Regions from separate parts of the Nocardioides sp. InS609-2 genome, predicted to be linked through region 1. Evidence: riboswitches for the same ligand, from Rfam matches in the RefSeq annotation. Region 1 holds a riboswitch; the other holds the start of a gene.
The links. Region 1 has a riboswitch for cyclic di-AMP ahead of H4Q84_RS07060 (NlpC/P60 family protein). Riboswitches for the same ligand answer to the same signal wherever they lie in the genome.
Positions count from the first base shown of each region.

Region 2: it holds a riboswitch for cyclic di-AMP, as region 1 does, so the genes downstream of both, H4Q84_RS04485 (C40 family peptidase) here and H4Q84_RS07060 (NlpC/P60 family protein) in region 1, are expected to answer to the same signal.

Region 1 is NZ_CP060034.1:1,314,343-1,329,638, forward strand. Features, by position in the region: gene H4Q84_RS06995 (ABC transporter permease) at 1-105, shown strand, start outside; gene H4Q84_RS07000 (ABC transporter ATP-binding protein) at 102-983, shown strand; gene H4Q84_RS07005 (ABC transporter ATP-binding protein) at 980-1,834, shown strand; gene H4Q84_RS07010 (aminopeptidase P family protein) at 1,927-3,306, shown strand; gene hppD (4-hydroxyphenylpyruvate dioxygenase) at 3,821-5,053, opposite strand; gene H4Q84_RS07020 (Lrp/AsnC family transcriptional regulator) at 5,135-5,608, shown strand; gene H4Q84_RS07025 (helix-turn-helix domain-containing protein) at 5,612-6,250, opposite strand; gene H4Q84_RS07030 (DEAD/DEAH box helicase) at 6,490-8,241, opposite strand; gene H4Q84_RS07035 (DUF3039 domain-containing protein) at 8,295-8,567, opposite strand; gene H4Q84_RS07040 (YqgE/AlgH family protein) at 8,583-9,140, opposite strand; gene H4Q84_RS07045 (hypothetical protein) at 9,177-9,713, opposite strand; gene H4Q84_RS07050 (TetR/AcrR family transcriptional regulator) at 9,835-10,488, shown strand; gene H4Q84_RS07055 (DUF3048 domain-containing protein) at 10,492-11,553, opposite strand; gene H4Q84_RS07060 (NlpC/P60 family protein) at 11,656-12,183, opposite strand; cyclic di-AMP (ydaO/yuaA leader) riboswitch at 12,190-12,385, opposite strand; gene H4Q84_RS07065 (thioesterase family protein) at 12,491-12,988, opposite strand; gene fabG (3-oxoacyl-ACP reductase FabG) at 12,991-13,749, opposite strand; gene H4Q84_RS07075 (phosphatase PAP2 family protein) at 13,886-14,854, shown strand; gene H4Q84_RS07080 (HIT family protein) at 14,824-15,228, opposite strand; gene H4Q84_RS07085 (VOC family protein) at 15,228-15,296, opposite strand, start outside.
Region 2 is NZ_CP060034.1:835,559-850,854, reverse strand. Features, by position in the region: gene H4Q84_RS04505 (DEDD exonuclease domain-containing protein) at 1-1,064, opposite strand, end outside; gene H4Q84_RS04500 (hypothetical protein) at 1,170-1,451, shown strand; gene H4Q84_RS04495 (NYN domain-containing protein) at 1,480-2,751, shown strand; gene H4Q84_RS04490 (hypothetical protein) at 2,835-3,041, shown strand; cyclic di-AMP (ydaO/yuaA leader) riboswitch at 3,195-3,345, shown strand; gene H4Q84_RS04485 (C40 family peptidase) at 3,313-4,368, shown strand; gene H4Q84_RS04480 (hypothetical protein) at 4,382-5,626, shown strand; gene H4Q84_RS04475 (M48 family metallopeptidase) at 5,623-6,876, shown strand; gene H4Q84_RS04470 (Flp family type IVb pilin) at 6,887-7,075, opposite strand; gene H4Q84_RS04465 (Flp family type IVb pilin) at 7,163-7,366, opposite strand; gene H4Q84_RS04460 (response regulator transcription factor) at 7,531-8,196, opposite strand; gene H4Q84_RS04455 (histidine kinase) at 8,193-9,785, opposite strand; gene H4Q84_RS04450 (type II secretion system F family protein) at 9,785-10,714, opposite strand; gene H4Q84_RS04445 (type II secretion system F family protein) at 10,716-12,629, opposite strand; gene H4Q84_RS04440 (CpaF family protein) at 12,629-14,179, opposite strand; gene H4Q84_RS04435 (P-loop NTPase) at 14,184-15,296, opposite strand, start outside.

The sequences.
Region 1 (15,296 bases):
GCCATTCTGACCGTCGTCGCGGCCTTCAACTTCATCGGTGACGCGCTCCGCGACGGGCTCGACCCCCGATCAGACGTGGCGCGCAAAGGCGGTCGGGCCCTGTGACCGGATCCGATTCGGCGGTTCTGACCATCCGCGACCTGACCGTCTCGACCCCAGCCGCGAAGGAGGGTCGCCCGATCGTCGCAGGACTGGACCTCAGCCTGCACCGGGGAGCTGTCCACGGGATCGCCGGGGAGTCAGGGTCCGGTAAGACCATGACAGCGCTTGCGATCCTCGGCCTCCTGCCCACCGGCATGACGGCGACTGGCAGCATCACGCTGTCGTCGAACGCAGGAGAAACCGAGCTGGTTTCCGCCCCGGCCCGGACCTTGGGCAGCATCCGTGGACGCCGGGTGGCGATGATCTTCCAGGACCCGTCCACGAGCCTGCACCCCCAGCTCAGCGTCGGCCGGCAGCTGACGGACCACGTACGCCATCACCTCGCGCTCTCGAAGGACGAGGCCCGGGCCAAGGCCGTCGCCCTGCTGGAGCGCGTCGCGGTCCCTGACCCGCTGGTCGCGATGAAGAAGTTCCCGCACCAGTTCTCCGGTGGCCAGCGGCAGCGCATCGCGATCGCCGTGGCCCTCGCGTGCGATCCGGAAGTCCTTCTCGCCGACGAGCCCACCACGGCTCTCGACGTCACGGTCCAGGCCGGGGTTCTGCGCCTGCTGCGTGACATGGTCGACGAGAGCGGCCTCAGCATGCTGTTCGTGACGCACGACCTCGGCGTCATGAGTGCCATCGCCGACCACGTCTCGATCATGCGCGCCGGGGTGGTCGTCGAGTCCGGCACCCGGCACCAGGTGTTCTCGGCGCCACAGCACGAGTACACCAGGTCGCTGCTGGAAGCGCTGCCCGGCTCGAGCTTCGAAGAGGCTCCCGAGGCCCTGGTGGATCACCTCCTGCACGAAGCCGAGCAGCCGAACGAGGAGGTCTCGTGACCCGGCAGACAGGACTGTCCGTGTCGGATGTCGTCGTCGAGTACGGCGGCCGCAACCCGCTCCGGGCGGTCGACGGAGTCTCCCTGGTCGTCGAGCCGGGCGAGGTGGTGGCTCTGGTCGGAGAGAGTGGCTGCGGCAAGTCGAGCCTGGCCCGCGCGGTGGTCGGCATCGAGCGGCGTGCCGCCGGCAGCGTCAAGCTCGGCGACCTGGACGTGCCGACGATGGGACTGCGTACGCGCAGCAACGACATGACCGCGATCCAGATGGTCTTCCAGGACCCCAACTCCTCGCTCAATCCGCGCCGCAGGGTCGGCGAGCAGATCGGTGACGGGATTCGTGCGGCCGTCGCTCGGGGCGACGAGTCATCGACCCCGTCGTACTGGCTGGAGCGTGTCGGACTGGACCAGTCAGCTGCTCGCCGATATCCCCACGAGTTCTCGGGTGGTCAGCGACAGCGGCTCGCGATCGCACGGGCGATCGCTGCTCGTCCGCGCATGCTGATCGCGGACGAGCCCATCTCAGCCCTCGACGCCTCCACCCAGATGAGCGTCGCTGCCCTGATGCGGAGTCTCTGCGAGGGCGTCAACGCCGGAATGCTGTTCATCTCGCACGACCTCTCGGTCGTGCGACGGATCGCCGATCGCACCCTGGTGATGTACCGGGGCCGAGTCGTCGAGTCCGGACACACCGAGACCATCTGGCGCCATCCACGCCACCCGTACACGCGGGCGCTGATTGGGGCGATCCCGGTTCCCGACGGTGCCGGCCGACTGCCGGTCGCGCCGGCCGACGGTGACCGGGACGCGTGGGGCATCGACATCTCCGACGCACACGACAGGACACCGCAGTGAAGATCCGTGATCGCGGCCCGCATCCTTCTGTGACCCCATGGGTCATGCCGCGAGCCGCGAACCGATCGGAGCTTCCGGGCAGCAGCGAGTTCATGATGAACGGCTGGGGCGACCCGAGACCCGTGCTCGATGAGGAGCCCGTCGCCAGCTACACGGCCGAACGGCGTGCTCGGCTGGCCCAGGCGCTCCCTGCCGAGCTCCTCGTCATCCCGTCGGGGGCGCAGCAGGTCCGGTCGAACGACAGCAATCACGCCTTCCGGCCCGGAACCGACCATGTCTGGCTGAGCGGCAACCGAGGGGCATCCAGCGTCCTGGTCATCGACACGACCGGAGGCGTCGCCGACGGCATCCTCTACCTGCAGCCGCCGTCGGGTCGCACGACCGACGAGTTCTGGCAGAACGATGCCGACGGCGATCTCTGGGTGGGCCCGCGCCCGAGCCTGCGCGAGACCGAGGAGCTGCTGGGTATCGAGTGCCGGCCGCTGGGATCACTCCCCGACGACCTGGCCCGGATGATGCGGAACGCCCAGACCGTGCGGGTCCTGCCCACGCTGGACCCCGCGGTCGACGCGTTGGTGCAGACCCACTGCGGTTCACAGCTGGAACCCCACCTGCGACTCAAGGCCGCGCTGGACGAGCTGCGCCTGATCAAGAGCGACTGGGAGATCAACCAGCTCCAACAGGCGGTCGACGGCACGGTCGCCGGCTTCCGTGACTGCGCCGCCGCGTGGCAGGAGGCCAGGCGGAGTTCGAGGGGAGAGAGATACCTCGAGGGCACCTTCGCGCGTCGGGCGAGGCTCGAAGGGGAAGGTCCGGCGTACGGGAGCGTCGTGGGCGGCGGAGCCCACGCCACGACACTGCACTGGTCGGACAACTCGGGCCGGCTGAATGATGGCGACCTCGTCCTGATCGACGTCGGTGTGGAGATGCGCTCGCTCTACTCCGCCGACATCACCCGCACCCTTCCGGTGGACGGCGTCCTCACGCCGCTGCAGCGGGACATCTACTCGATCGTGCTTCGTGCACAGGATGCCGGGATCGGTGCGCTGCGGGCCGGGGTGCCGTTCCAGGACTACCAGGACGCGTGCGCGTCGTCGCTAACGGCGGATCTGATCGATCTCGGACTGATCGGCTGCACCCTCGAGGAGGCGATGAAACCGGACGCGCAGTATCACCGCCGGTGGAGCATCTCGCGTTCCGGGCACATGCTGGGGATGGACGTGCACGACTGCAACCACGCGCCCACGGCTTCCTACCTGCACGGCCCCCTCGCCGCGGGCCACACGCTGACCGTCGAACCGGGGCTCTACTTCCAGGAGAACGACCTGACGATCCCGTCCGAGCTCCGTGGCATCGGCATCCGGATCGAGGACGACCTCGTCGTCACCGAGACTGCCTCGATCAACATGTCTGCCGCGCTGCCCAGGGAGGTCGCCGAGGTCGAGGCCTGGATGAACGAGCTGGCCACCTAGAAGGTGTGGGGAACCGCTCGGCTCGAGTGGTTGCGGGCCGGGGCATCACTCACAAGATTCGTGGGTTACCGAGCAGGGGCTGCCGGCTCGGCCCATCCGACACGGGCACGTCCGCCGACTGTTGGTCGAGGCAGCCTGCCACCAGGCCTGGTCGACCCGATCCTCAAGCCGATCGCCGACCAGCTCGGCGCGTCGCCGAGCCAGGCGTCGCTGGGGCCTGCTGCTCGCCGTCAGCTCGGTCTGGGCGGCGCCGATCCTGCAGCGCCGCTTCGGCGCGGCGCCGACGGTCCTGGCCTCACTGACCCTCTTCGCCCTCGACCTCGCCATGATGGCGGTCTTCGCCGACGACCGCGCCGTTCTGGATGGGTGCCGCCGCCGTGCTGGTCGCCGTGGCCATCCTTGCCGGCGGTCGCCGACACCTGCGCAGCGTGACCCCTACCGCGCACAGCACCGCCGAGGGCGAGCTGGCCGCGGCCGGGGGACGCGGGCTGAGTCAGGTTTCGATACGCGTCGCTCAGAGGTTTCCGCGGACGTCCTGCTCGCGCTCGATGGCCTGGAACAGCGCCTTGAAGTTGCCCTTGCCGAAGCCGAGCGAGCCGTGCCGCTCGATGAGCTCGAAGAACACCGTCGGCCGGTCGCCCAGCGGCTTGGTGAAGATCTGCAGCAGGTAGCCGTCCTCGTCACGGTCGACCAGGATCTTGCGCTTCTGGAGCTCCTCGATCGGCACCCGCACCTCACCGATGCGGTCGCGCAGCGCTGAGTCCTCGTAGTAGGAGTCGGGGGTGTCGAGGAACCGGACGCCGTTGGCGCGCAGGGCGTCGACGGTCGCGAGGATGTCGCCGGTCGCGAGCGCGAGGTGCTGGGCGCCGGGGCCGTTGTAGAAGTCGAGGTATTCGTCGATCTGCGACTTCTTCTTCGCGATCGCCGGCTCGTTGAGGGGGAACTTCACCCGGTGGTTGCCGTTGGCGACGACCTTGCTCATCAGCGCGGAGTAGTCGGTGGCGATGTCGTCGCCGATGAACTCGGCCATGTTCACGAAGCCCATGACCCTGTTGTAGAAGGTCACCCACTCCTCCATCTTCCCCAGCTCGACGTTGCCGACGATGTGGTCGAGGGCCTGGAAGAGACGCTTGGGCTCGCCGTCGCGTTTGGTCCAGCGCGGGGCGGCGGCGACGTAGCCGGGCAGGTAGGGGCCGGCGTAGGTCTGGCCGTCCACCGTGCGCTGCACGAGCGTGTGCCGGGTCTCGCCGTACGTCGCGATGGCGGCGATGCGCACCGAGCCGTGCTCGTCGGAGACCGTCTCGGGCTCGCGTACGACGGTCGCGCCGGCCGCGATGGCCTGCTTGATGCACTGGTCGACGTCGGGGACTTCGAGTGCGATGTCGACGACACCGTCACCGTGCCTGGCGTGGTGGGCGATCAGCGGGCTGTCGGGGCTGACGGCGCCGTTGAGCACGAACTTGATCGAGCCCGACTTCATCACGAACGACTTGTGGTCGCGGTTGCCGTTCTCGGGGCCGGAGTAGGCGATCAGCTCCATGCCCCAGGCACTGGCGTAGTAGTGCGCGGCCTGGGTGGCGTTGCCGACCACGAAGCAGATGGCGTCCCAGCCCGTCACCGGGAACTTGTCCTGCTCGGCGTCGTACTCCACGAGGCCGACGAGCTGGCGCAGCTGCTCCAGCGTCAGGTCGGCCTTCATCTCGTCAACAGTCAGGGCTCCGCCAGTCGAGGCGATCTCGGTCGTCATGCCCGTACGATGTCGCGGGAGCGCAGAATGTGCAACAGTACGCCTAAAAGCTGCGCAGTCTGTCTACTATCTGGGGCCCTCATGGACGATCTTGATGCCAGGTTGATCGATCTCTTCGCCATCGAGCCACGCATCGGCGTTCTCGAGGCGTCGCGCCGACTCGGTGTCGCGCGCGGCACGGTGCAGGCCCGGCTCGACAAGCTCACCGCCACCGGCGTCATCACCGGCTGGGGTCCCGACCTCTCCCCCGCCGCCCTCGGCTTCCCGGTGATGGCGTTCCTGACCCTCGAGATCAGGCAGGGCTCGGCCCAGAGCGGCGGCCACAACGCGGTCGCGGCGCACCTCGCCAAGATCCCGGAGGTGCTGGAGGCGTTCACGATCACCGGCGACGGCGACATGTGGGTGCGCGTGGTCGCGCGGTCCAACAACGACCTGCAACGGGTCATCGACCTGGTGCTGACCGATCCCACGATCGACCGGTCGACGACCGTCATCGCGCTGGCCAGCCAGATCGGGCACCGGGTGCTTCCGCTGGCCCGTTCGGCCTCCGGCTGAGACTCAGCGGAGTCGTTCGGCGATGGCGTGAGCCGCGGCGAGCACACGCGGAGAGACCAGGGCATCGTCGATGGCGCCACCCAGCGTCACGATGCCGACCGAGGCCTCGAGCCCCTCGACGCCGCGCACCGGCGCGGCCAGCCCATGCGCTCCCGACTGCAGCTCACCGGTCGTCACGACGTACGCCGACCCGTCGCCGTCGCGGCCCAGCAGGATCGCCTTGCCGGCGGCCCCCTGGGTGAGCGGGTGTCGGGCGCCGACCCGGTAGGAGACGTGGAAGTCGGTCCACGACGGCTCGACGACGGCCAGCGCCAGCGCCTCGTCACCGTCGGCCACGGTCAGGTGGGCGGTGCAGCCCAGCGTCTCGGCGAGCTGCCGCAGCACCGGCGCCGCCTGGTCGCGCAGCACCGGCTGCACGGCCGAGGCGAGGTGCAGCACGCCGAGACCGACGTGGAGGCGCGACCTGGAGTCACGGCGTACGAGACCGTGCTGCTCGAGCGTCGCGACGAGCCGGTAGACGACCGTGCGGTTGACCGCCAGCTCGGACGCGAGCTCGGTGACGGTGAGGCCGGCTTGCGTCTCGGCAAGCACCTTGAGCACGCGCAACCCACGATCAAGGGTCTGCGAGGTCTCGGCGGCCATGGTTCAGGTTAGCGCCGCCGAGACCCCGGTAGTCCGATCAGGACAGCAGGCCTCGCCTGCTCTCGATCTCGTCGGTCTGGGTCCTGACGATCTCGCCCGCGAGATCGACCGCCGGCTGGTACCTGCCGTCGGATCGCTCCGTCTCGGGACCTCGTCGAGCCGGCCGGTGGCACTCGGCGGCCCAGCCCGGCTCGGTGCCGGTCTCGTCGGTGAAGGTGAGAGATGCACGCGCACCGGACTCAGGAGCTCTTGCGGATCGCCCATTCGCGTACGGCGTCGATGCGCGCGTGCAGCTGCTCGGCGGTCGCCACGGCGGCCGCCGGCCCACCACACTGCTTGCGCAGGGCGGCATGCGTGACGCCGTGCGGCTGACCGGTGCGGTGGAACCATGCGCCGACGAGGCCGTTGAGCTCTCGGCGGAGTACGGCGAGCTGCTCGTGCGTGGACACCTCGGCGACCGTGTCCGGCGGCGGGGCCGCCTTCTGGCGCGCGGCGCGCTCGCTCTGCCGGGAGTGCAGCAGGTCGCGCACCTGGTCCGGCTCGAGCAGGCCGGGGATGCCGAGGAAGTCCATCTCCTCCTCCGACCCCGCGTGCACCTCGCCGGCGTGGCCGAACGCGGCCCCGTCGTAGAGCACATGGTCGAACGACGCGGTCGAGCCGAGCGCCTCGAACGCCAGCCCGTCGAGCTCGTCGGACGCGCCCTCGCCTGACTGGGCCTGTGCCAGCAGGGCATTCTCGGCGGCGAAGATGTCGTTCTCGTCGGTGACGCGGCGGCCGAGCACGTGGTCGCGCTCGACCTCCATCTCGGAGGCGTAGCCGAGCAGCTTAGGCACCGACGGCAGGAACACCGACGCCGTCTCGCCGCGAGCACGCGCCCGCACGAAGCGGCCGACGGCCTGGGCGAAGAAGAGCTGGGTGCCGGTGGTGGTGGCCCACACGCCGACGGCGAGCCGGGGCACGTCGACGCCCTCGGACACCATGCGTACGGCGACCATCCAGCGGGCATCGGAGTCGGTGAACGCCGCGATCTTCTTCGACGAGGCCTTCTCGTCGGAGACCACCACGACGGGCGCCTCGCCGGAGATCTTCTTCAACAGCGCGGCGTACGCACGAGCGGTGTCCTGGTCGCTGGCGATGACGAGGCCACCGGCGTCGGGCATGTGGCGGCGTACCTCGGAGAGCCGCTTGTCGGCGGCCGCGAGCACCGCCGGCATCCACGAACCAGCAGGGTCGAGCGCGGTGCGCAACGCGTGCGCGGTCATGTCCTTGGTGAGCGGCTCCCCCAGTCGCGCGGCAACCTCGTCGCCTGCGCGCGTGCGCCAGCTCATCTCGCCGGAGTAGGCCATGAACAGCACCGGGCGTACGACCTTGTCGGCCAGCGCGTGGGCGTAGCCGTAGGTGAAGTCGGCGGCTGACCGCGGGATGCCGTCGGGGCCGGGCGCGTAGGTGACGAACGGGATCGGGTTGATGTCGGAGCGGAACGGCGTGCCGGTCAGCGCCAGCCGGCGGGTGGCCGGCTGGAAGGCCTCGCGCACGCCCTCGCCCCACGACAGCGCGTCGCCGGCGTGGTGGACCTCGTCGAGGATCACCAGCGTCTTGAAGTTCTCGGTGCGGATGCGCATCGCGAGCGGGTTGACCGCGACACCGGCGTAGGTGACGGCGATGCCGACGTAGTCACCCGATGTCTTGCCCTTGCCCGCGGAGTACGCCGGGTCGATCGGCAGGCCGACCCGCGCCGCCGCCTCCGCCCACTGCGTCTTGAGGTGCTCGGTCGGGGCGACGACGATGATCCGGTCGACGATGCGGCGCCCCAGCAGCTCAGCGGCGACCGTGAGGGCGAACGTCGTCTTGCCGGCACCCGGCGTCGCGACCGCCAGGAAGTCGCGCGGCGACTCCTCGACGTACTGGGTCATGGCGGCGTTCTGCCACGCGCGCAGGGAGGGTGCCGTGCCCCAGGCAGCGCGGTCGGGCCAGGCCGGCGAGATCGGCAGGGCAGGAGTCAGGGCCGCGGAACCTTCATGGGGAACGGCTTCGTGCCGTCCCGTCACGCCTCGGGGCCCTTGTCGCCCTTGCCACCGGGCTTCATCGACTCCCAGATGTCCTTGCAGTCGGGACAGACGGGGTACTTCTCGGGTGCACGGCTCGGCACCCAGACCTTGCCGCACAGGGCGATCACGGGGGTGCCCATGACCATCGCCTCGGTGAGCTTGTCCTTGGGCACGTAGTGCGAGAACCGCTCGTGGTCGCCGTCGTCGGTCGGGACGGTGCGGGTGTCCTCGATGGTGTCGGTGCCGGGCGAGAAGCCGATGGTGCTCATTGGGGAGAGTCTAGGTCAGTTGAGATCGGGGTCGAGAGGGCGCGTCGAGAGCCAGGCGATCTCACCCGGCTGCCGACGGAGTACGTCGCGCCAGAGGTCGGTCAAGTCGAGACGGAACACGTCGGAGACCACCGACGGGACGACGTACCAGTGACCGGTGGCGATCTCGCGCTGCACCTGGCCGATGCCCCAGCCGGCGTAGCCCGCGAAGATCCGCAGGCCGGCGAGCGAGCCGTCTACAAGCTCGAGTGGGGTGTCGAGATCGACCACACCCAGGTCGCCGAAGACGGTGCGGAAGCCGACCGGCACGTCGCTGATGTCGGCCAGCCGGCCCACCGCCAGGGCGCCCTCGGGGTTGACCGGTCCGCCGCGGAACAGCACCTCGGGCTCGCCGACGATGTCGCGCCAGTCGGCGAGCACCTCGGCGACGAGAACCGGTGAGGGCCGGTTGAGCACAACGCCCAGGCAGCCCTCGTCGTTGACGTCGAGCAGAAGCACGACGGTGTCGGCGAAGTTCGGATCCACGAGCGCAGGGGTGGCCACGAGTAGGGAGCCGACGGCGACCTCGGTCATGGCGTCATCATGCCCGAGGTCGCGCACGCTGTGGTGTCAGGCCGCCAGCGCAGCCTTGATCCGCTCGAGGATCCGCGGGGCCGCGTGGGCACCGGCGGGACTCGAGACGAGTGGCGACGTGGCCCGCGCGCGGGCGGCGATCTCTGCACCGACGCGTACGGCGGCGGGGTCGACGCTGCTGCCCAGGCTCATCCTGCCGGCCATCGCGGCCAGCAGCAGGTGCTCCTTGGTGGCCGCCTTGGTGAGCGCGGTGCGCATCGCTGGGTCGGTGGGCTGGTCGACGTAGTGGTCGATGATCGCCCGGACGCCCGGCAGCTGCGCCTCGGTGTCGTGCCAGGCTGCGATCACGGCGGACTCGAGGTCCATGGGCTGGCCGGCGAGCTCGCGCTCGATGCGACCCGCCAGGCGGGTGTGCCAGCGCAGCTGGAGGGCGCCGAGCAAGGAGAGCTCGTCGCCGAAGGTCTCGGCCACGCCTTCGACGTCCATCGGGAGGATGCCGTCACGACGGACGTCGGCAGTGGTCATCACGGTGCGGAGGATCTCCCCGCGGTGATGAAAGGACTTCCAGGTCATGGTCAGCTCCTTGTCTGGATGACACATACCGTTGGTACGTACTCAAGGTACGTCGACATGCTCTCGGTAGCCAAACGTGGCGCGGGTGATCCGGAGCACATGCGATCCATAGAGTGGGCGGATGCCCAAGGCGCGTATTCCGAAGGTCCCCGTCGCGGGCCGCTCGCACTCCTCGACCAAACGGTCACTGGTCGACGTGGCGGAGCAGATGTTCAGCGAGCACGGCTACGCCAACACCTCTCTCGACGCCATCGTCGCCGGCGCGAAGGTCACCAAGGGCGCGCTCTACCACCACTTCACCGGCAAGCAGGCGGTCTTCGAGGACGTCTTCGCGCGGGTTGAGTCGCGGGCGGCGCAGCGCATCTCGCTGCGGCTCAAGGGCGAGCGCGACCCGTGGGCCAAGGCGCAGGCGGGGCTGCGGGAGTTCCTCGATGTCGTGCAGGAGCCGGCGTACCGCCGGATCGTGATCCAGGACGGGCCGGCCGTGCTGGGCCACGAGCGGTTCCGCGAGCACGAGGAGCGGACGACGTACGCCCACGTCGTCGAGATCGTGCGCGCGGTGCTGGGCGCCGGCGACTGGGAGCTCGACGACGAGATGCTGCAGACATTCAGCCGGATCTTCTTCGGCGCGCTGTCGTCGGCCGGCGAGTCGGTGGCCTCCAGCGAGGATCCCGCGATCGCCAGCGCGCGCGTCGAGAGCGCGATCGGGTTCATCCTCGCGGGCATGCAGGCGCAGCTCGAGGCTGGCGTGCGCCTGCCCGCCGACCGCGAGTGAGCGCTACTTGCTGTAGTTGACGCGACCGTTGCTGGCGTCGTCGGGCACGAGCTCGACCCAGGTCTTGCCGGCCGGCACCGCGAGGCTGTCGCCCTTCTGGGTCGTCAGGCGCAGCGCGCCCTTGAGACCGTCCTTCTTCCAGGTGCCCTTCACGACGCGGCCACCGTGGAAGAGCAGGGCCTGGCCGCTGCCCTCGAACTTGGTCTCCGGCACGAAGTTGCCCGCCGGGTCGCGATAGCCGGCGTCACCGACTTCCGCGCGGAGCACGAGCACGGTGTCGGCCGGGAACTCGTCGCCCTGTGCGGCGTAGGTGTTCTGGTTGACGTAGCCGTTGTTGGTGTAGGCCCAGTTGGTGGTGTGCATGCCGCCGAAGAACGCCGAGAACTGGGTGGCCTTCTGGCCCTTCGGCAGCGACGCGGCGTCGCCGAACGTGAAGTAGTCGTCGGGGCGGGCGGCCTTCTGCTTGATCACCGAGGCGACGTCCTTGGGCCGTGCCATCAGGTTGTACGGCGCGGAGCGGCTGCCTTCGCGGAAGAAGCCCTTGGCGCCTTCCTGGAAGAACGTGATGCCGGCGTCCTGGATGCGGCTGATCGTCACCCCGGCAGCACCAGAGGTGATGATGTCGGCGTCGACCGCGGAGACGATGCCGATGTCGCTGGCGCGCATCGACCGCACCGGGCCGACGACCTCGGGCAGCTGGGAGTAGTAGAACGCCGCGAGCCGGGTGGCGCCGCCCTCGACGAGCTCCTCCACGACCATGTCGGCCTTGCTGAGCCCGAGCTGTGGAGCGCTGCTCTCGGTGTTGTCCATCTTGGTGACCATCACCGGGTGCTTGAGGTCGACGCTGCCACCCTCGGCGACGGGCAGGCCGGTGAGCGGCCAGGTCGCCGGCGGGGCCGGCTCCTCGGCGGTCCCGCCGGCCGGCGCACCGGGGGCGCCAGCGGCCTCGGGGTCGGTCGATGCTTCCTTGTCGCCGCAACCGGCGAGAAGCAGCGACGTCGCGGCGAGCGCGGCAACCGCGATGCCCAGACGGGACGAGGGCAAGGTGCGCAGGGGAAGGTGCACGGGGACTCCTAGCTGTGATGCGGTTTCTACCGGCAAGTGTGCGGGCGCGCCCACCCTGTGTGCGGGAAGGCGCGCCCGGGTTGTCACCCGGCGGCTCTGTTGTCAGGCTCGGCGCAGGGTGCCCGCGAACCAGCTGCTGGTCCACGGTACGTCGATCTGCACAGGCCGTCCGGGCGTCGACGAATGCAGCATCTGCACGGCGCCGGTCTTGGCCCGGCCGACGAAGATGCCGACGTGGTAGACGCCGCCACCGCCGGTGAAGAACATCAGGTCACCGCGGTGCAGGTGCGACTTGGAGATCCGGCGGACGTGACCGGCCTGCGCCGACGACGTACGCGGCACGTTGATGCCGGCCTTCCGGTAGGAGTAGTAGATGAGACCGGAGCAGTCGAAGGCGCCGGGTCCGGCCGAGCCGTAGGAGTAGGCGTCGCCTCGCTGGGCGAGCGCGATGTTCTCCGCTCGGTGGACCTGCTTCTTCACCACCCGCTTGACCTTGACCCCCTTGGAGATCGAGGAGTCGTCCACCTGCTGGGTGGAGGCCTCGCTGACCTGGGTGTTGGTGCCGAGGATGAGGCCGAGGGCGAGCATCAGGAGCGCGCCGAAGCGCAGCATGCGAGAAAACGCAGGCATGGTTGTTGTTCCTTTCCCACGCCTGTGAGGTGAGCTGTCGGGTTGGAGCTGGAAAGTGCTCCGTCACATGTGTGACTTCACCCCGAGCCGTCCGCGATCGGGCTGCGAACCGGCGTGGAACCTGTGGGTCCCCCACTCCTGCCCCTGTGTCATTGTCTCGGGGGACGTCGCGCGGAGGGGCAGGACTCGGCGTACCCGCGGACGGTGGTGCAGCCGAGAACGTTAGGCAGACGGGGGCTCAAAGTCCAAGCCTCGAGGCGTTGCAGGCGCGATCGTGATGAGGATCTCGCTCTCGCGGAAGGCTCGGTCAGCGCAGCGCCAGGCATCCCGAGGTCGAGGCAGGGAAGGGCAGGTCGGCATCCTCGGCGACCCGCCGGTCGATGTTGGCGGCGACATCCTCGGGCCACGGCGCCGTCCGCCGGGTGCTCATGTCGATGTGCAGGAAGATCTCTTCCATGACGTAGCTGACCTGGCCGTGGGTCTCGTCGAGGAGGTAGACCAACGCGTGCGCCGCACGGTCGGAGCGCCCGAGCAGCCGGACCCGCGCCGACATCATGTCTCCCGTGCGCAGCTCGGTCAGGTAGGTGCAGTGGTGCTCCGCAGAGAAGCAGGCATGCCCGGCGCTGATCGGCCAGTTCTGCGGGATGCCCAGCGACACCAGGGACTCGTCGAGACCCTCACTCGCGATGCCGAGGTAGTGACGGACGTTGAGGTGGCCGTTCATGTCCTCGAAGGGCATCGGCACGGGTTGTTCGACGTACGCCGGCAGGTCGAGGAGCTGGTCATAGGTGGGATGCGTTGTCACGGTCAGCTGACCAGCTTCGCGCCGCCGTCGACGTACAGCGTCTGGCCCGTGATGTACGAGGCCTCGTCGCTGCACAGGAACGCGGCTGCGGCCGCGATGTCCTCGGGAAAGCCGACCCGCTTGACCGGGTTGCGCTCGGCGGTCATCGCCCGGAACTCGTCGACCGGGATGCCCACGCGGGCGGCCGTGGCGTCGGTCATCTCGGTGGCGATGAAGCCGGGGGCGATGGCGTTGGCGTTGACGCCGTAGGGGCCGAGTTCGATGCCGAGGGTCCGGGTGAAGCCCTGGATGCCCATCTTTGCGGCGGAGTAGTTGGCCTGGCCGCGGTTGCCCAGCGCGGAGACGCTGGAGAGGTTGACGATCTTGCCGTACTTCTGCGTGACGAAGTGCTTCTGGGCGGCCTTGGTCATCAGGAAAGCGCCCTTGAGGTGCACACCCATGACGAGGTCCCAGTCCTCCTCGGTCATCTTGAACAGCAGGTTGTCGCGGGTGACACCGGCGTTGTTGATCAGGATGTGGATGCCGCCGAGCTCGCTGACGACCCGCTCGACGGCGGCGTCGACACTGGGACCGTCGCTGACGTTGCACCCGATGCCGATGTGGCCCTCGCCCAGCTTGGCCGCGGCCTCGGCGGCAGAAGACTCGTCGAGGTCGAGGATCGCGACCCTGGCGCCCTCCTCGGCGAAGCGCTGGGCGGTGGCGAACCCGATGCCGCGTGCGGCTCCGGTGACGACGGCGATGCGTCCGTCAAAGCGACCCATGGTGACTCCTTCACGTTTGGGGGGAGGCGCGATGGGGCGCCGGGTTCACCCTAGACGGCGGGCGTCGTACCGTTAGGGCATGGGTGGGCCGAATTTCCGTCTCGCGGGGGCGTTGGGAGCAGCCATGGTGGTAGCCATGGTGGTGGTTTCGCGCGCCTGGGACCTGCCGATCCGCGACCCTGACGGAGTGGTGGTGCCGACCTACGTCCGACTGCCGCTGATCGTGCTCGCGGCGCTGGCTCTCGACATCGTGCCGCGCGCGGTGCTGCGTAGGCGATCAGTCGTGGCCGTCGCGCGGGAGCGTTGGAGCCGCGACCAGCTCGTCTTCGCGCTCGCGGGGGTCATCACCTGGTACGCCTGCTACGCGGCGTTCCGCAACCTGAAGAGCTACGTGCCGTTCGTCAACGACCGGCTCTGGGACAACGAGCTCGCATCGTTCGACCGCTCCATCTTCCTGGGCCACGACCCCGCCGACGTGCTGCACAGCGTCCTGGGCACCGGCTGGGCCGCCGAGGCCATGTCGCTGGTGTACGTCGTGTGGATCGTCCTGGTGCCGCTGAGCCTCGCGGTGGCGCTGCTCTGGACCCGGTCCCGGGCGGCCGGCTCGTGGTACGTCACCGCGGTCGCGGTCGACTGGGTGCTGGGCGTGGCGACGTACTTCGCGATGCCCACGCTCGGGCCGATCTACTCGGCCCCGCAGGACTTCTCCTCCCTCAACGACACCATGGTGACCGGTCTCCAGGAGTCGATGATGAGTGACCGCGCGGAGGTGCTGGCCGACCCGTTCGCGACCGGCGCCGTGCAGACCATTGCCGCGTTCGCCTCCCTCCATGTCGCGATCATGGTGACGATGGTGCTGATCGCGCACTTGATCGGGCTGCCGCGCGTGATCCTCGTCGCCAGCCACGTCTTCCTCGCGCTGACCGTGGTGGCCACGGTCTACCTCGGCTGGCACTTCTTCGTCGACGCGCTCGCGGGGGCCGTGCTGGGCGCGGCCGCCGTGTGGATCGCGGCCATCGGGACCGGCAACGTCTCGGCGGGGATCCCGCGGCTGCGCCCCGCCGCCCAACGCGATCAGAGCGCCGACCGCAGGCTCTCGGCGTAGGTCGCGGCCTCGCCCGCGGCGTACTTCGTGCGTGGCCAGAAGAAGCCGCGCAGGCCGTCGCCCTTCGTCCGGGGTACGACGTGCAGGTGCAGGTGTGGCACCGACTGCGACACGGTGTTGTTGATCGCCACGAACGACCCCTGGGCGCCGAGGGCTTCGACCATCGCGGTGCAGAGCCGCTGGCCGAGCGCGACGAAGGGGTCCCGCAGCGGCGCCGGCAGGTCAGGCAGGGTCACGACGTGCTCGCGCGGCACGAGCAGCACGTGGCCGCGGAACACCGGCCGGGCGTCGAGGAACCCGACGAAGTCGTCGTCCTCGATGACCCGCTCGGCCTCCGCCTTGCCGGCGACGATGGAGCAGAAGAGGCAGTCCATCAGCGCACCGGGTGGTCGGTGATGCAGTAGGTCATGCCGGCCGGGTCGTTCAGGACGGTCCAGTGCTC
Region 2 (15,296 bases), 480 kb from region 1:
GGCACTTCTCTGCGGTCTTGCGGGAGGAGAAGGGGCCGAGGTAGTCGGCGTCGTCGTCGAGCACCCGGCGCACCAGCGACAGCCTGGGCCAGGCCTCGCGGGTGAGCTTGACGAAGTGGACCTTCTCGGGAAACCGCGAGCGGCGGTTGTATCTCGGCTTGTGCTCGGCGATACCGCAGCTCACGCACCTCGGCCTCGAGCGGGGTCGCGCACTCGATGCCGGTGACGGTGGAAGCGAGGTTGACCATCTCGCCCATCCGCGAGCGGGTCTCGGAGGCGGTGAAGTAGGTGCGGACGCGGCTGCGCAGGTCGCGGGAGGTGCCGATGTAGAGGACCCGGGACCGGTCGTCCTTGAAGAGGTAGACGCCGGGGGAGTGCGGCAGTGACTCGGCGAGGTGCCGCTTCTTGCGCTGGGAGGCGCTGACCCGTGAGCTGAAGGTCTGGAGCTCCTCGAGGGTGTGCACCCCCAGCCCGCCCAGCCGCTCCATCAGCCCGTGCAGGACATCGACCGTGGCGCGGGCGTCGGACAGGGCACGGTGGTTGGGGGTGGTCGTGGAGTTGAAGACGCGGGCCAGCGAGGAGAGCTTGCAGTTGGGCGCGTCGTCGCGGGTGATGACGCGGCGCGCGAGCTTGGCGGTGTCGAGCACCTCGAACCGTGGCCAGGCTCGGCCCTGCTCGCGGTTGAAGTGCTGGAGGAAACCGACGTCGAACGGCGCGTTGTGGGCCACCAGCACCGTGCCGGCCGCGAACTCGAGGAACGCCGGCAGCGCGGACTCGATCGACGGCGCGTCGCTGACCATGGCGTTGGTGATGCCGGTGAGGACGGCGATGAACGGCGGGATCTCGGCGCGTGGGTTGACCAGGGTCTGGAACTCGCCCAGCACCTCACCGGAGCGCACCTTGACGGCCCCGATCTCGGTGATCATCGAGCCGCCCGCGGCCGAGCCGCCGGTCGTCTCGAGGTCGACGACGGTGAACGTGATGTCGCGCAAGGGCCGGCCCAGCTCGTCGAAACTGCGTTGCGCCTCCCATCGGGAGGCCGCACCCTGAACGGCAGTGCTCATGTCGGCGACGCTAGACGTGGGCACCGACAAAGCCGGGACGCCCCGCGGACTACGCTGACCGGGATCGCCGTACCGACGGTTCGCACGCTCGACAGGAGACACCTCGTGACCACCGCCCTTCCCGACGCGTCGCAGCGCTGGCGCTGCGCGGGCTGCGGCAACCTGACCCGCTTCGACGTCAGCCGCAGCCGCCGGACCACCGAGTTCTGGCACTTCGACCTGGCCGGCGACCACGTCGTCGAGGAGGAGCAGGTCAAGGACGAGGCACTGGAGTCGGTGACCTGCCGCTGGTGCGGTCGCGCCGACGCCATCGAGCTGGTCGACCGCAACGAAGCAGCGCTCGCGGACGACCCGTCCGTCGACGGTCCGGCGGCCGGTCAGCGCTAGGTCGGGGTGACTGCCTCGTGACGACTCCATGAGCGTCGATCCCGAAACGTCCGGGCCGTTGCTGGGGGAGCTGTCCGACGTCGTCCGGCAGCGCGTGCTGTCGCTGGCCTCCGATGCCCTGCCCTCGGTGACGAACATCCCCGCGCCACTGCGCCGGGTGGTGCTGTTCGCGCCACAGCGGCGCGCCCGCCTGGGTGGGGCGGCCATTGCCGCGGCGATGGCCGACGAAAACTTCCGGGCTGCCGTGGGTGTACAGGTCGCGGCCGGTGCCGCCCCGTCGGGTGACGACGCCGCAGCCTCGGCGGCCTGGGCCTGGCTCACCCGACCTCACGACTGGCAGGCGGCGTACGACGACGCGCTCGGCCGACTGATCCCCACCGGGACCCCCGATGCCAGCGCTGCGGAGACCGAGCGCCTGCGTCAGCGCGTCGACGCCCTGGAGACCCAGGCGCGCGAGGCAAAGGCGACCCACCGGCAGCGGCTCGACGACCTGCGCACCGAGAACATGACCCTGCGCCGCAAGCTCGGTGACACCCGGGCCAGCCAGCGGGCCACCGAGGCCGCGCTCGACGAGGCTCGCGAGGCGGTGGCGTCGGCCGAGGGCGCGGCCAGCCAGGTCGCAGCTCGCGCTGAGACCGAGCTGCGGCGGCTACGAGCCCAGATCGACGAGCTCTCGGCCGGGGCACGCACCGAGCGCAAGGAGGCACGCGCGCAGCGCGACGACGCCACTCTGCGCGCCCGCCTCCTGCTCGACACGGTGCTCGACGCGGCCAGCGGTCTGCGGCGCGAGCTGGCCCTGCCCCCGGTGGACGGGGCTCCCGGCGACCGGCTGGAGGCCGAGATCGAGGCCGCGGGGGCGCCCCTGGCGGCGCGACCCGGCCCACCCGAGGGGCCGGCCCTGCTCGAACAGCTGCTCTCGTTGCCGCGAGCCCGCCTGATCGTCGACGGCTACAACGTCAGCAAGACGGCCTGGGAGCGTTCGTCACTGGAGGCGCAGCGGGTGCGCCTGATCGGTGGGCTCGCCTCGGTGGTCGCCCGCACGGGCGCCGAGACCACGGTGGTGTTCGACGCCGCCGCTTCGACCACCCGGCCCGTCGTGCCGACCCCCCGAGGGGTCAAGGTGCTGTTCAGCCCGCTGGGCGTCATCGCCGACGACGTGATCCGCGACCTGGTCGCGGTCGAGCCCTCGGGGCGCCCGCTGGTCGTCGTGACGAGTGACCAGGCCCTCGGCTCCGACGTGGCTGGCGGTGGTGCCCGGGTGATCTCCGCGGCGAGCCTCGTGGCTCTCCTGACACCGTGACGCCGGGCGCGAACCCGGGCCCGACACGCCGCTGACGGCCGGCCCGGCCGGGAATGTCGGTGCCGGCTGTTTCAGTCCGGAGCATGACGACACGGATCGACTGCGACACCTGCCTGGTGCGGGGGTTGGCCTGCCACGACTGCGTGGTGACGGTGCTCCTGGGCCCGCCCCCCGAACTCACCTTCGACGACGACGAACGCGCAGCGCTCGACGTCCTGGCTGCCAGTGGGCTGGTGCCACCGCTGCGGCTGGTGCGGCCGGTTGCCGGTCCGGAGGTCGAGTCCGCATGAGGCAGGTGTGACAGGTGTGACTCGGATCTCACGATGAGACCCGAAACGCGGCGCGACATCCGGTTGAAAGTTTGGCTCAGCCACACCTGCGCCGTTAGTCTCGGACGTTCTGGCTCCCGTGGCAGCGGATCATCAGGATCTGTGCGGGGGCCGCGCCGAGTCTTTGGTCACGGGCAACCGTGACCTGGAGCCGGGGAACCATTCCCTCTGGGGTGAATCGCCGTCAAGGCGGCCGCACTTGTGTGGCCGAGGAGTCGGTGTAGGGCATGTCGTGCCCGAATCCGTCAGCTCACCCGGTAGGCGTACGACACACAAGGGAGACCGCCCGCTCGTGATCCACGACCGGCTGCGACTCAGCACTGCCGTCATCGGCCTGACTGCGATCGCCTTCACCGGCTTCATCGCGGCCACTCCGGCGCAGGCCGAGCCCGAGATCAAGGACGTGCAAGCGCGCGTCGACCGCCTCTACCACCAGGCCGAGCAGGCGCAGGAGCGTTACCACGACGCCCAGCTGCAGCTCGATGACCTGACCGAAGACCTCGGCACGCTCGAGTCCGACGAGCGCCGTCAGGACGCCCGCCTCGACGTGGTCCGCGACCAGGTCCGCGAGTCCGTTCTCCGCCAGTACCAGGGCGAGGGCATCTCCACGGTCGGCCAGGTCGTCGTCTCCGAGGACCCCGGCGCCTTCCTGGGCCAGCTCTCGACGATGTCGGCGTTCAACGACCTCCAGTCCGACCTGTTCTCCTCCTACTCCACCGAGCTCGACGCCCTCGACCTGCGCCACGAGGCGACGACCGAGCGCTCGAGCGAGATCGCCGACGTCACCGCGCAGCTCTCCGACGAGAAGAAGGAGGTCGACGCCAAGCTCGCCGAGGCCAAGACCTTGCTCTCCGAGCTGAAGGACGAGGAGCGCACCCGTCTGCTCGCCTTGTCCCGCGGTGGCAGCACCACCCGCCTGCCCTCCGACGTACCCGCGTCAGGCCGGGCCGCGGCCGCCGTCGGCTACGCGATGGCGCAGGTCGGCGACTCCTACGTCTACGGCGCTGCCGGCCCGAGCGCGTTCGACTGCTCCGGTCTGACGATGATGGCCTGGGCCCAGGCCGGTGTGGGTCTCCCGCACTCGTCCAGCGCCCAGTACGGCTCCGGCCCGCACATCGCGGCCAGCGACCTCCAGCCCGGCGACCTGGTCTTCTACTACAGCCCGATCAGCCACGTCGGCATGTACATCGGCAACGGCCTGATCGTGCACGCCGCCAACCCGGGCACGGGCGTGGCAGTCTCCGGCCTCTACTCGATGCCCTATGTCGGAGCGGTTCGCCCCGGCTGATGGAGCCCCACAGATGACCTCGAGGACCGGTCGCCCACGTTGGTGGGTGGCCGGTCTTTCGTTGTGCGTCGTGGCGGCCCTGGTCGTCGTTGTCGTCGTGGTGTTCCGCGACGACACTTACCGCGTCGAGCCAGGCGCCACGCCGGGGGAGCGGCCGAGTGCACAGCCCGCGCTGGCGGCATCTGCCCTGCACACCCTGGAACACGCCGTGGAGTCGGGCGACGGCTCCGCACTGGAGGCCCTCGCTCCCGACGAGGCGTCGCGCACCCTGCTGGCCGACGTGGTGGCCAACAGCCGTGACCTCGACGTCGAGGACTTCTCGATGCGGTACGTCGACGAGGTCGGCGCCGTGGCTGCCGACGGCTCCTGGCAGGCAGCGGTCGACCTCACCTGGGCCTTCGGCGGGTTCGACAGCTTCCCGGCCGCCACCGAGGTGGTGGTCGGTTTCGCACCGGTGGCAGACACAGTGGGCATCACGTCCTTCGGAGACCCGTTCGGAAGCCGTCGCTCACCCGTGTGGCTCGGCCAGCGCGTGCACGTCGTACGCGGCAAGGGGCTACTGGTTCTCGCCGCCGAGTCGCGCCGCGTCGCCCGCACGTACGCCGACCGCCTCCGCGCCGCCTACCCGGCAGTGCGCGCCGTGCTGTCGCGGTGGCGGCCGTCGGTCGTGGTGGAGGTGCCGGCGTCCGCGGCCGGCCTCAACGCGGCCCTGGGCTCGGCCCCGGGCAGCTACGACGCGGTCGCGGCCGTGACGACCACGGTGGACGGATCCCAGGACGAGCAGGCGCCCGTGCACGTGTTCGTCAACCCGGACGTCTCGCGCCGGCTGCGCAGCGAGGGCGCGCAGATCGTGATGACCCACGAGGTCGTGCACATCGCCACCGACGCCGCGCTCAGCCCGATGCCGCTGTGGCTGCTCGAGGGTTTCGCCGACTACGTCGCCCTGCTCAAGGTCCGCCTGCCGCTCTCGGTCACCGCCGCCCGCATTGCGGGCCAGGTGCGACGTGACGGGCCACCCGACCGGCTGCCCGGAGCCGAGGAGTTCGACCCGTCGGCCGATGGGCTCGAGGCGGTCTACGAGTCAGCCTGGCTCGCTTGCCTGGTGCTCTCTCAGCAGATCGGCCAGGACGGCCTCGAGAAGGTCTACCGGGCCGCCGACGCGGGCATCGCTGTCGAGGATGCGTTGGGAGAGGCTGGCATCAGCCAGCAGCGGCTGGTCCGGCTGTGGCGGGACCGCCTGCAAGACTTGGCCTCGTGACCGACACCACCACGCCGGGAGATCGTCGCATCGCGTGGTGGGTGACCGCCGTGGGTGGCCTCGCGTTCGTCGTGCTCGCTGCACTCGTCGTGCCCTGGCACCCCGTGCCCGGAGGTCGCGTGACGCCCGTCGACCCCGGGTCGGTGTTCACGACGTTGCAGCTCGCGCGGGCCGACGATTTCGCCCGGTGGGCCCGGATCTGGAGCTGGGGGTCGCTCGCCGTGGCGTTGGTCGTGGCCGCCGCGCTGGGCTTCACGCGACTCGGCCGGAGCCTGATGCAGCGGCTGCCCGGACCCTGGTGGGTCAGGATCGTGCTCGGCGTCGCCGCCTGCGACTTGATCGGCCGGCTGGTCACCCTGCCCTTCGCCATCATGTTGCGACGCCTTCAGCGAGCCAACGACCTGACGCGCCAGTCGTGGGGTGGCTACGTAATCGACACCGTCAAGGGCGAAGTGCTCGACATCGTGGTGACCAGCATCGCGCTGGTCATGTTGATCGGGCTGGCCCGACGGTGGCGCAGAGTCTGGCCGGTGGTCGCGGCAGGCCTGCTGGCGGCCCTGATCGTGCTCGGGTCGTTCGTCTACCCGTTGCTCGTCGAGCCAGTGTTCAACAACTTCACGTCGCTGCCCGACGGCGACCTGCGCACCGGCATCTTCGAGCTCGCCGGCAAGGAGGGCGTGCCGGTCGACGACGTGCTGGTGGCCGACGCCTCGCGTCGTACGACGACGCTCAATGCCTATGTCAGCGGCTTCGGCGGCACCAGGCGGGTCGTGCTCTACGACAATCTGGTCGACGACCTGCCGCGCGACGAGGCGCTGTCGGTGGTCGCCCACGAGCTGGCCCACGCACGACATCGCGACGTGGTCGTGGGCACCGCGCTGGGCGCGACCGGTGCGGTGATGGGTGTCGGTCTGCTCGCGCTTGTCGTCGGCTGGTCACGGCGCCGGTCGGGCCACGGGAGCGACGGGATGGCCGACGTGGCGGTGGTGCCGCTGGTGCTGGCGCTGATGGCGTTCGGGACGGTGCTGTCGGCGCCGGTGCAGAACGGCATCAGCCGGCAGATCGAGACGCGGGCCGATGTCGACGCGCTCAGGACTACCGGGGAGCGGGCGCCGTTCGTGGAGCTGCAGCGTCAACTGGCGCTGCGGTCGATGGCCGACTCGACACCACCGGCGTGGTCACAGTGGTGGTTCGGGTCGCACCCGGGAGTGCTGATGCGGATCGCTGTCGCCGACCGGCTGATCGACTGAACCCGATGCGTCAGGAGCAGGAGCCGCTGCTGGCACCCGTCTCGATCCTGATGGTGTCGCAGGTCCCGGTGAACATCTCGCCGGTGACCCCGCCGAACAGGTAGACGGCAACCGCGATGACCGCGGCGATGCCCGAGACGAGCAGGCCGTACTCGACGGCGCTGGCGCCCCGTTCATCCCGCAATGGCTTCTGCCTCACGTCACTACGTCCTTCACAGTGTCTTGATGGGACAGATGGCCGCGAGCTGGCTGCCCACGGCCATCCCCGATCACGCTTGAGCGCAGGTCAGGTTGAGCAGGTGGCAGTGGTGGTGGTGCTGCTTCTGATGGCAGTGCAGGTGTCCGAGAAGGCTTCCTTGACGACCGGGCCGAGGGCCATGACGGCAACGACGATGATGGCCGCGATGCCGGCGATGAGCAGGCCGTACTCGACGGCGGAGGCGCCGCGCTCGTCCATCTTCGCCCTGTGGCCCTGGAGGAGAATGGTCATGTACTGGATCATGGTGAGTCCTTCCGATGTGGATGCTGGGACCGGAGGCGCTCGCCTGGCCCGATGACGCAATCTTCACCGCAATCGCGGCGTGATGCGGTCCACACATCAGTCGAGGATGCATAGCCCGAACGGGCTATCACGGGGGTGACCCGGGCGCGCGGTCAACGCACGTTCGGGGAGATGCTCGACAGCAGCCCGCTCCGCATCGCGGTCACCAGGGCCTGCGCGCGGTTGGTGGCGCCGAGCTTCTGGTAGATCCGCGCGATGTGGGACTTGGCCGTGGACTCGCTCATGTAGAGCTGGCCAGCGATCTGGCCGGCACCGAGTCCGTCGGCGAGCAGCAGCAGCACCTCGTGCTCGCGGTCGGAGAGCCGGGTCGACTCACCAGTGGTGCGCCGGATCATCGCCGACGAGAGACCGGCGCACAAAAAGGTGCGGGGGGACACGGCGGCGTGCTTGGCGGCTTTGACCACCTCGGTGGAGGGCGAGTCCTTGCCGACGAAGGCCGAGGCGCCGGCCTCCATGGCAGCAAAGATCTGCTCGTCGCCCGAGTGCATGGTCAGCACGACCAGGCCTGCGTCGGGAGCCTCGCGACGTACGGCGCGGACGACGTCGAGACCCGTGCCGTCGGGCAGCTGCAGGTCGGTGACCACCACGGCCGGCCGCTGCTCCTGCCACGCAGCCAGGGCCTGCGCGACGGTGCCGGCCTGGCCGACGATGCGCAGCGAGGAGTCGAGGGAGAAGGCAGTGGCCAGGCCGTGCCGGATCAGCTCATGGTCATCGACCAGCAGGACGGTCGTCGGGCTGGCTGGGGCGGAAGCATTCATGCGTCGATGCGATCCTTGGGTGAGGGGTTGTCGTCAGGGTGCACTCGTACCGAATCTCCCACACGGACGGACACCCGCGTACCACCGCCCTCGGCCGGACCCACGTCGAGCACGCCGCCGATGAGGGCGGCGCGCTCTCGCATGATGGACAGGCCATGGGAGTCGCGTCGGCCGGGCTGGAGCCCGCGGCCGTCGTCGGTGACGACGATCTCGGCGGACGGGGCGTGGACGCGGCAGTGCACGTTGATCACCGTAGCCCTCGAGTGCCTCACGGCATTGTTCATCGCCTCCTGGGCGATGCGCAGCAGCTCCGCCTCCACCTCGTGGCGGAGGCGACTGGTCCGTTCGTCGGCGGTCACCGAGATCGGCATGCCGCTCACGTCGCTCAGATGGCGGGCCAAGGCCGCGATCGCGGCCCCGAGACTCTCGCTCGACCCGGCCTGGGTGCGCAGCGTCATCACGGAGTGACGGACCTCCCCGACCACTGAGGTGATCATCGAACGCAGCTGGTGGAGCGCGGCTTCGTGCTCGGGCGTGGGCGCCGCGCTGATCAGGGCGTCGACGATGTAGCCCATCGACGCGATGTCCTGGGCCACACCGTCGTGCATCTCCCTGGCCAGCCGGCGTCGCTCGTCGGAGGTCGCGGAGTCGCGGAACTCCGCGAACAGCTGTGCGGTGTCGAGGCGTAGCGCGATCGGCTCGAGCCTGGTCGCGAGCGAGCGCAGCTGCTTGGTCAGACCCAGCAGCTCGGGGTCGAGACCGGCAGCGAGTCGCCCGCTGACGACGGCGATCGTCACGCCGGACGTCGTCAGTGGGAAGGCGAAGTCGTGACCGACCACCTGCACCGAACCCTCCGACCAGGCCGTTTCGGCCAGCTCGTCGATGTTCGACGGCTCGGGCTCCTCGGACGACGAGTGGCTGGCGAGGGCGATCAGGACGTCGTCGCGGCTCACGTGGAGCACCGCACGCTGCACCGGCAGCTCCGAGCCGACCTCCTCGAGGATCGACCCCGCCATGCTGGTGGGGTCGAGTCCGCCGCTGAGTCGGCCGGAGAGGTCGAGCAGCTCGCGGATGAGCAGCCTGGCCTCGCGGTACGGCGCCGAGCTGTCGGGTTCTTCGTCGGCCAGTGAGCCCAGAAAGCTGGCTACCAGGCCGAGCCCGAACCCCGTGACCAGCCAGGTGAAGACGTCCGCCATCTGGTCGGCCGTCGGCGCCGCCTGTCCCAGTCCCATGACGACCACGAGTCCGATGGCCTCGGCGGAGAGAGACGCGGCCACTCCGCGGGCCCCGCGCCACAGACCGTGCGCGAACGGTGGCACGGCGAGCGCCGCCAGGAGCGCCGGCGCCTGCGCGAAGGCGATGCCGCAGATGAGTCCGACGGCGAGAGCCTCGGCCAGGCAGATCAGCGCCAGCGAGAGCCGGGTGCGCACCGCCAGTGAGACCGCCAGCCAGACACCGATGAGGGCCAGCAGACCCAGCACCCCGTAGACCTCGCGAGCCCACAGCACGGGAGCACCGAGCGCGAGCAGGACGAACGCTCTCGCGCCGTCGACGAGTCCGGAGTGAGGGTGCTGGGCCTGGGCGGCCATCACCCGAAGTTGTCCATGATGTTGATGGCTGCCGGCCCGAGGACGGCGATGAACAGGCAGGGCAGGATGCAGAAGATCAGGGGGATCGTCATCTTCACCGGCACCTGCTGGGCCTTCTCCTCGGCACGCTGTCGTCTCTTGACACGCATCTCCGACGACTGTACGCGCAGCACCTGCGCGATGGGGATGCCGAACGCGTCGGCCTGCACCAGCGAGCCGATGAATCCGCGGAACTCCGGCAGGTTGGTGCGGTCGGCCATGCCGCGCAGGGCGTCGGAGCGGCCGGAGCCGATCTGCATCTCGCGCAGCGCCCTGGAGAACTCGTCGGACAGCGGTCCCTCGGTGTTGCGGGACACCTGCTGCACGGCGGCGTCGAAGGCCAGGCCCGACTCGACGCTGATCGTGAGCAGGTCGATCGCGTCAGGCAGGTCCTTCTGCAGCTGCTTCTGGCGGTCGTAGCCCTTCTGGTACAGGTAGAAGTTCACGGCGAAGAAACCGAGCACGGCGCCTGCGCCGACCACGACGATGCGGGTGGTGAGCGAGAGGTCGAGCACTAGGAACGCCACCGCTGCCGCTATCACGGGGCCGACGACCAGCCCGACGACCTTGAGGGCAACCACCCGGTCGACGGTCCAGCCGACCGGGCTGCCGGCGAGATCGAGCTTGTGCCGGATGCGCTCCGAGGAGTCGGCGCCGGTGAACGTCCGGCCGATCGCAAGGGCACGGCGCTGGAGCGGGTCGAGCACGCGCTCCTTGAACGGCCGGTCGAGCTCGGCGGTGAGCTCGCGCGGTGCGCCACCCATCGCCTCGAGGGCGGCCAGTGCCCGGGCAACGCTGGCGCTCTCGTGCTGCGCGGTGCGACTGGCCATCGACACGAGGTAGATCGCGAGCAGGACCAGAAGCAGGCCCAGGATCAGCAGCATCGTCATGTCAGACCTCCACCTTCACGAGACGGCTCATCCAGAAGGCGCCCACGCACAACATGGCTGCCGCGAACCCGATCATCAGCCAGCCCCGGGGGTCGCTGAGCATCACCCCGAAGTAGTCGGGCTGGGTGAGGAACAGGTACAGCCCGAAGAGCGGAGGCAGCAACCCCAGCACCCACGCGGACAACCTGCCCTCGGCAGAGAGCGTCGACACCTGACGACGGAGGTACTCCCGCTCGCGGATGGTCCCGGCCACGGTGTTCAGCAGCTCACCGAGATTGCCGCCGACCTGGCGCTGGATCTTGATGGCCATCACGACCCAGGCGAAGTCCTTGCTGTCGAACCGCTCGGTGATGCCCTCGAGCGCGTCCTCGAGCGGGACACCGAGGCGGGTCTCGACGAGCACCCGCTTGAACTCCGAGCGCATCGGCTCGTTGCCCTCGCGCACGATCGTGTCCACCGACTGGGCCAGCGAGAGCCCGGCCGACAACGAGCCGGACATCAGCTGAAGAGTGTCGGGCAGAAGCGCGCCGAAGGCCTTGAGGCGGCGCTTGCGCTTGAAGCCGAGCCACAGCCACGGCAGCACCAGGCCGAGCATCAGGAACAGCATGCCCTTGACCAGGCTTCCGCCACCGATGAGCAGGCCGAGCAGGCCGGCAGCGACGACGATGCCGCCGTGCAGCAGCAACCACTCGGCAGGCTTGAAGTCGCTGCCCGCCGCGTCGAGCCGCCGGGCGATCCGGACCTCGAGCGACTTGTTGCGGCTGAGCATCTGGGCAGCGACGTCCTTGGCCTGGGACAGGGCCTGGTCCGGACCCTTCTCGTCGGTCAGGCTCGGTGCGCGGCCCCGGCCGTCGGCGTACTGGACGATGCGTGCTTCGGGAGTGAGGTCGGGGGAGCGGGTCATCGAGAGGGTCAGGATCCACAGGAAGCCCAGCAGGCCGACACCGAGCAGCCCGACGCCGCCGTAGACGGCCCACATCGGGATCTCGAGCGCCTTGTCGGCCAGCGCCGTGCGCGGCACCGCAGGGCCCTGGGTGTCGTCACTGCGGGAGCGGATCGGCGCGAAGATGTCGGCCGTCAGGGTCTGGCCGCCGGCCACCAGGGAGATCGCCACGGTGGCATCGCTGCCGGTCACCGACGCGGGTACGGCGCCCTGCACCAGCACCTGGCGGGCAAGGACGTCGGCCTCGGCCGAGAACGCCTCGGCGAGCTGCTCGGACTCGGCGCTGATGACGGTGCCGTCACCGGCCGCGGCCATCTGCTGGAGCGGCTCGACTGCTCCTGCCTGCTCGAGGGAGACCACGTCGGTCAGGACTTGGGCATCCTCGATCGCCTGAGTGACCACGGAGAGCTCGGTGCCACTCGTGTCGGCGCCGTCGGAGAGGATCAGCAGCTGTCGCTGACCCTCGGTGCCGGCCATCTCGACGCCGGCGAGCACGCCGTCGTACAGCCGGGTCTTGAGCCGCAGGCTCAGCTGGTCGATCACGGCCTGGGCGGCAGCGCGGTCGAGGGTCGGCTGGAGCGGGGTCGCCACCTCGCTGTCGAACGTGACGATGCCGACATAGACGTCGTCGGGTACGACGTCGAGGAAGGCGGTGGCGGCCGTCTTCGCCGCCGTGAACCGCTGGCCCTTCATGGAGTTGCTCGTATCGATCGCGAGAACCGTCGTGCGTCGGACCGTCGTGGTGGCGGCGGCCAGTTCGGCGCTGGCGTCGGTGTCGACACCGCCGATCGACAGGGTCGCGGAGTCGAGGTCGGGCTCCACGTCAACGGGCACCGAGACGAGCACACTGAGGGTGCCGTCGGCGTTCTCGACGTGGGCGATGGTGAGCTCGTCGGCGGCCTGGGCGGCGGGGGCCCCGACCGTGCCGAGGGCGACAACCGCGAGGGCGAGCGCGAGCAGAGTCCTGCGCATCACTGCCCGTCCATCGCGAAGAGCATCGGGTCGACGGTGACGTTGGCATACTGCATCTTCTCCAGGAAGTGCGGGCGGAGCCCGGTGGCGCGCAGTCGGCCCAAGGTGTTGCCCGAAGCGTCGAAGCCGGCGGAGTGGTCGTAGGCGAAGACGTCCTGGAGGGTGATGATGTCGCCCTCCATGCGCTCGACCTCGGTGAGGTGGGTGATCCGGCGGGTGCCGTCCTTGAAGCGGGTCTGGTGCACGATCAGGTCCACCGCAGAGGCCACCTGCTCGCGGATGGCGCGCACCGGCAGGTCCATGCCCGCCATCAGCACCATCGTCTCGAGGCGGGCCAGGGTGTCGCGTGGCCCGTTGCTGTGGAGCGTGCAGATGGACCCGTCGTGACCGGTGTTCATCGCTTGAAGCATGTCGAGCGCCGAGGAGTCACGGACCTCACCGACGATGATCCGGTCGGGCCGCATGCGCAGGCTGTTCTTGACCAGGTCGCGGATGGAGACCTCACCGCGCCCTTCGATGTTGGACGGGCGCGACTCGAGTCGGACCACGTGCTCCTGCTTGAGCTGGAGCTCCGCGGCGTCCTCGATGGTGAGGATGCGTTCGTCGCCGGGGATGAACGACGACAGCACGTTCAGGGTCGTGGTCTTGCCGGCGCCGGTGCTGCCCGAGACGATGATGTTGAGCCGGCCGCGCACGCAGGCGTCGAGGAAGGAGGCCGTGCGGTCGCTCAGCGAGCCGAAGCGGATCAGGTCCGCCACGGTCAACGGGTCGGCGGCGAACTTGCGGATGGTCAGCGCCGAGCCGTCGATGGCCAGTGGGGGGACGACCGCGTTGACGCGGCTGCCGTCGGGCAGGCGGGCGTCGACCATCGGGCTGGACTCGTCGACACGACGACCGATGCGCGACACGATCTTGTCGATCGTGCGCCGTAGGTGGGCCTCGTCGGTGAAGGTCGCCTCGGCCGGCACCAACTTGCCCGAACGCTCCAGCCAGATGTTGTCGGGCCCGTTGACCATGACCTCGGAGACCTCGGGGTCGCGCAGGTATGGCTCGATCGGGCCGTAGCCGAGGATGTCGTCGCTGATCTCGGTGGTGACACGGGTGCGCTCGACCGCGCTGAGGGGCTTGTCCTGGGCGGACAGCACGTCCTGCAGCGCGGCGCGGACCTTCTGGTCCAGCTCGTTCTGGTCGAGGTTCGAGGCGTACAGCGTCGGACCGAGCTGGCGGAGCAGCTCGGTGTGCACGCTCGACTTGATCTCATCGATCCGGTCGGTCTGCTGCGGCAGCGCCCGGCGGCCGGAACCGCGGTTGGCGCTCTCGACCTCCGCGCCCGTGGCGGCGCGCCGCTTGCCGAGCGTCGTCGGGACCGCAGCAGGGGCCGGCGGCGCAGCAGGCGCGGCGATCGTGGCGGAGGCGGGGCCGCCGATGATGAGCTCGGCGAGCTCATCGTCGCTGGCCTCGAAGTCACCCTCGGAGTCGGACTCGTCGGACCCGAGGCCACCGTCCTGACGCTTGCGAGCCGCGTTGAGGCGGTCGGCGAGACTGCTCATCTGGTCACCTCCTCTTCCTGAAGCGGCGCGAACCGCCGGACGGCACGTCGTCCGTGGACGTCATCACTTCGCCCGTCAGTCGCGTGGCCAGGGCGCGGACGACCCGGGACGACTGGTGGTCGGGAGATGAGAGGACGATCGGCAGGCCGGCGTTTGTCGCCGCGGCGATGTCGATCGAGGACGGCACCTGGGCGGCGATCTCCATGCCGAGGATCGACTCCACCTTGTCGGCGCCGAGGCCGACCTGGTCGTCGGCCCGGTTGAGCAGCAGGTGCCGGTGGTCGACGGCGATGCTGAGCATGTCGAGCGTGTCGAGGGCCACGCGGACGTTCTTGAGCGTGGGTACGTCGAGAGTGGCCACGATGACGCACTCGTCGGTGCCGTCGAGGGCGGTCAGGGTCTGCTCGTCGAACGTAGGTGCGCTGTCGACCACGATGTAGTCGAACTGCTCCTGGAGGACCTTGAGCAGCCGGCTGACTAGCGCGCCGGTCACCCGGTCGCGGGCGTCGGGCAGGCTGGGCGCGGCGAGCACCATCAGCCCGGACTCGTGCTTGGTGAGCATGCTCTCGACGAGCGGGAAGTCGAGGGAGTCCTCGCTGCCGATCAGGTGCTCGACCGAGTGCGTCGGGAAGAGTTGCAGGGTGATGGCGACATCGCCGAACGCCAGATCCATGTCGACCAGGCAGACCTTGCGGAACCCGTCCCCGGCCAGGGCAAGGGCAAGGTTGACCGACATCGTGGTCTTGCCGACACCGCCCTTGGGCGAGAACACCGTGAGCACCTTGCCGAGGCGACCCGCGGGGGCGTCGCCGCGCAGCGCGATGGACACCTCCTGGGCGCGATCGAGGGCGTAGCCGATGGCGGCCATGTCACCGTCGGCGACGACTTCGCGGACGCCCGAGTGCATGGCTCGCGTGAGCACCTCGGTGTCGACGACCTCGCGGACCAGGACGACGTAGATCATGGGCCGCTGGATGCGCATCGTGTCGGCGAGGGAGAGGGCCTCTTCCAGGGGCACGTTCGGTCCCAGTACGAGGGCGTACTCCTCGGCACGCTGGTCGAGCCACGACACGACGCGATCGGTGGTGTCCACGGCGTTGCCACCCGGAGGCAGGGA